Regions from separate parts of the Roseburia sp. AF42-8 genome, predicted to be linked through region 1. Evidence: riboswitches for the same ligand, from Rfam matches in the RefSeq annotation. Region 1 holds a riboswitch; the other holds the start of a gene.
The links. A riboswitch is a leader RNA that binds a small molecule or an ion and turns the genes downstream of it on or off. The one in region 1 is predicted to bind ZMP and ZTP.
Positions count from the first base shown of each region.

Region 2: linked by a shared signal. The riboswitch ahead of DW059_RS10440 (IMP cyclohydrolase) and the one ahead of pflB (formate C-acetyltransferase) in region 1 are both predicted to bind ZMP and ZTP.

Region 1 covers NZ_QTVB01000007.1:17,569-19,778, reverse strand. Annotated here, with positions in the region: gene pflB (formate C-acetyltransferase) at 1-913, opposite strand, end outside; ZMP/ZTP riboswitch at 1,108-1,187, opposite strand; gene DW059_RS04620 (amino acid ABC transporter ATP-binding protein) at 1,271-2,011, opposite strand; gene DW059_RS04615 (amino acid ABC transporter permease) at 2,001-2,210, opposite strand, start outside.
Region 2 covers NZ_QTVB01000024.1:28,246-30,455, reverse strand. Annotated here, with positions in the region: gene DW059_RS10445 (glycosyltransferase family protein) at 121-1,017, shown strand; ZMP/ZTP riboswitch at 1,094-1,174, shown strand; gene DW059_RS10440 (IMP cyclohydrolase) at 1,310-2,023, shown strand; gene DW059_RS10435 (phosphoribosylaminoimidazolecarboxamide formyltransferase) at 2,063-2,210, shown strand, end outside.

The DNA of each region.
Region 1 (2,210 bases):
TTGTGAAATGGTCAATCAGCTCCTGAGCCTGCTGCTCGGTAAGGATTCCCTTATCCATATCTCTCTTAATATAAATATCAAGGAAAGTAGAAACACGTCCTACTGACATTGCTGCACCGTTCTGTGTCTTGATTGCTGCAAGGTATCCGAAGTATAACCACTGGACAGCCTCTTTTGCATTGGTTGCAGGTCTTGAAATGTCATATCCGTAAATCTCAGCCAGTTTCTTCATATCTTCCAGACATTTAATCTGCTCTGCGATTTCTTCTCTTAAACGGATGACATCATCTGTCATCTGTCCGCATCCGCAGTTTGCTTTGTCTTTCTTCTTCTCAGCGATTAAGTAATCCAGTCCGTATAATGCCACACGGCGGTAATCACCTACAATACGTCCACGACCGTAGGTATCCGGAAGACCTGTTAAAATCTTAGCATGACGGACCTTCATCATTTCCGGTGTATAAGCGTCAAATACTGCTGTATTGTGTGTCTTATGATATTTGGTGAAAATTTCTTTTAATTTATCATTTACCTCATAGCCGTAGGTCTCACAAGCCTGAACAGCCATCTTGATTCCACCATATGGCATGAATGCTCTCTTTAATGGTTTGTCAGTCTGAAGACCAACTACCTGCTCTAAATCTTTTAAGCTTTCATCGATATATCCCGGACCATATGCTGTAATTCCGGTTACAACCTCTGTCTCCATATCAAGAACGCCACCCTTGGCACGCTCTTCTTTCTGTAATTTCTGAAGTGCATCCCACAGCTTGTTGGTTGCATCTGTCGGCTCAGCTAAAAAGCTCTCATCTCCATCATATGGAGTGTAGTTGTCCTGAATGAACTGACGAACATTGATTTCTTCTTTCCAGAGACGTCCTTCGAATCCATCCCACTCTTTCATTTCTATCATTGCGATATCCTCCTAAAAAAATGTATTCAGTATGAACACTGAATGGTTACTAAATTTACTGTCAACAGACTTTTTATTCATTGGTTTGAATTAGTCTTGTTTAACTGTAGTTAGTATATACTGACTGTTATTTTTTTGTCAATATCTTTTGGTGTTCAAAATAACATACAAAAAAAAACGAGCCGGTCCTCCAGGTTCATCGCCCAGACGGTCGGCTCGTTTTCGTTATACTTCATGTGGTTTTTCCACTTATCCGTCAGTCATATAACGGTTTTATCATAGACTATTTCTTTTCTGATTGCAATAGCTTATGAAAACTTTTTATCAACTATTTTTTCCGTTTTATCTGTTCTTTCCCTACAATACTTTGGAAAGGAAGTCGCAAAGACGCGGATTCTGTGGATTGGCGAAGAATTCTGCCGGTGTATTCTCTTCCTGAATCTGTCCTTCATTGATAAACATGACACGGCTTGCCACTTCTCTTGCAAATCCCATCTCGTGTGTTACTACTACCATGGTCATGCCATCCTGTGCCAGTTCTTTCATAATCTCTAAGACTTCTCCTACCATTTCCGGATCCAGTGCGGAAGTCGGCTCGTCAAATAACATGACATCCGGATTCATTGCCAGTGCTCTTGCAATTGCAATACGCTGTTTCTGTCCACCGGAAAGCATTGCCGGATAGGTATCTGCTTTATCAGACAGTCCGACTCTCATCAAAAGCTCGTCCGCACGCTTAGATGCCTCTTCCTTATTCATAAGTCCGGTCTGAACCGGTGCCAGCATGATATTTCCTTTTACGGTATAATTTGGAAACAGATTGAACTGCTGGAATACCATTCCAATCTTCTGACGCATCTTGTTGATGTCTACGGATTTATCCGTGATATCTGTTCCTTCAAAAGTAATCACACCGGAAGTCGGCTCCTCTAAAAGATTTAAGGAACGTAAGAATGTAGATTTACCACAACCGGATGGTCCGATGATGGCTACTACCTCTCCCTGGGCGATTTCTGTGGAGATACCATTTAATACATTTACATTTCCAAAGGATTTACACAAATCCTTTACTTCAATCAATACCTTCTTATCGCTCATTTGTTCTCAACCTCGTTTCCAGTTTATGTACACCAGCCGTTAAAATCATAACGATTATCAGGTAGATAATTGCAACACCGAACAATGGTAAGAACGGGTCATAGGTCTGGCTACGGATGATATCGCCACCCTTGGTCAGATCCGGGATTGCAATATATCCACTGATGGAAGTCTCTTTCAGTAAGGTAATAAACTCATT
Region 2 (2,210 bases), on a different contig from region 1:
GCAGTCATTACCTTTAACTTTATCGGATTAAGCGGAGAGGAGTTCCTGCTGGAGACAGAGTCTCAGTCTGTCTTTGCCAGCAGAAATATTCCGGTCTACTGTATTCTTGTGGACCATCCGTTGTATTATCATAAGCAGCTTGATGAGACAATTCCGAATCTGACTGTGTTCTGTATCGACCGTCAGCATATTTCTTATATGAAACGGTTTTATAAAGGGATTCCCTGTCATTTTTTACCATTGGCAGGGAATTTTCTGATGGATGGGGAAGAGCGAGTCCCAACAGATTTTATTCCATATGAGAACCGGGAATATGAAGTGGGTTTTATCGCAAACTATGTGCATCTTCCGGCAATTGAAGAGCATTTTACCAGCCAGACGAAGGAATATATTGATTTCTATCATGAGATATTAAATTATCTCCGCCTGCATCCGTCAGAGCCGTTAGATTCTGCCATGGAGCATTTTGTCCGCCGGGAGATTCCGGAAGTAACGGAGCGGGAGCTGATGGCATGCTTTGCAGGAATGCTTTTTTTGGATATGTATAACCGGACTTATTTCCGTGGAGAAACGGTGCGGACATTGGTAGACAATGGAGTACGGGTACATGTTTTTGGCAAAGGATGGGAGAATCTTAAGGTAAAGCATCCGGAGAATCTTATTTTAAACGGAAGACAGATTGATTCTGCCGAATGCGTAAAAATCATCCGGAATACAAAGCTTGCATTGAATACCATGCCGTGGTTTAAGGATGGAGCCCATGACAGAATTTTTACAGCCATGTTAAATAAAGCAGTATCCCTGACAGATGGCAGCATTTATTTAAAGGAGCGTTTCTGCGATGGAAAAGATCTGGCATTTTATGAGTTAGAGCATCTGGATACATTGCCGGAACAGGTATTATCCATGCTGGGACATCCGAAGAAAATGAAAGAAATCATAGAATATTCTTATGAACGGGCACTTAAGGAAGATACCTGGGCGAACCGTGCAGAACGTCTGAGAGAGTTCTTATAGAAATAGAAAATCTTATGAAGGGGAGTCCTTAGAGGAAGAATTCCTTGACAAGTGTTTTGGAATATGTTTTACTAAATTCAGGTCATATGACTGACGGAACCGTGGGAATAACCACATGAAGTATGACCTGAGGAAGCCGACCGTCTGGGCAGTTAAGCTCGGGATACGTGTCGGTATTTTTTATGCATGCAAACAGGAAAAGTCACAGGAAAAATTCGAAAGGGAAAGAGACTTTGACGGAAAGCTGCAGCAACTTTAAAAATTACATGGAGCGTAAGAAGGAGGAACAAAAATGAAGATGACTTCATTAGCAGAAGAACTTGGAAGCACTACTTATCCGGGAAGAGGAATTGTAATTGGAAAGTCGAAGAATGGAAAGTATGCGGTAACTGCTTATTTTATCATGGGAAGAAGCGAGAACAGCCGTAACCGTGTATTTGTTGAGGATGGAGAAGGAATCCGTACCCAGGCATTTGACCCTGCAAAATTAAGTGACCCAAGTCTTATTATTTATGCACCGGTTCGTGTACTGGGCAATAAGACCATTGTAACCAATGGAGACCAGACAGATACCATTTATGAACTGATGGATAAACAGCAGACCTTCGAACAGGCATTAAGAACCAGAGAATTTGAGCCGGACGCACCTAACTATACACCGCGTATTTCCGGAATCATGCATGTGGAAGATGGAAAATACAATTATGCAATGTCTATTTTAAAGAGCAACAATGGTAATCCGGATGCCTGCAACCGTTATACATTTGCTTATGAGAATCCGGTAGCAGGAGAAGGACATTTCATTCATACTTATATGAATGATGGCAATCCATTACCAAGCTTTGAAGGCGAGCCGGTACTGGTTGATATCGGAGATGACATTGATGCATTTACCGAGCTGGTATGGAATAACCTGAATGCAGACAATAAGGTATCCTTATTTGTAAGATATATTGATATTGAAACCGGAAAATATGAAAGCCGCATTGTAAACAAGAACAAATAGGATTTTGTGAATAAGATTCGTGCGAGAGAGGAAAATAAAATGAAAGAATTAGAATTAAAATATGGTTGTAACCCAAATCAGAAACCATCCAGAATTTACATGGAAAATGGCAAATTGCCAATCAAAGTATTAAATGGTAAACCAGGTTATATTAACTTCTTAGACGCATTCAATGGCTGGCAGTTAG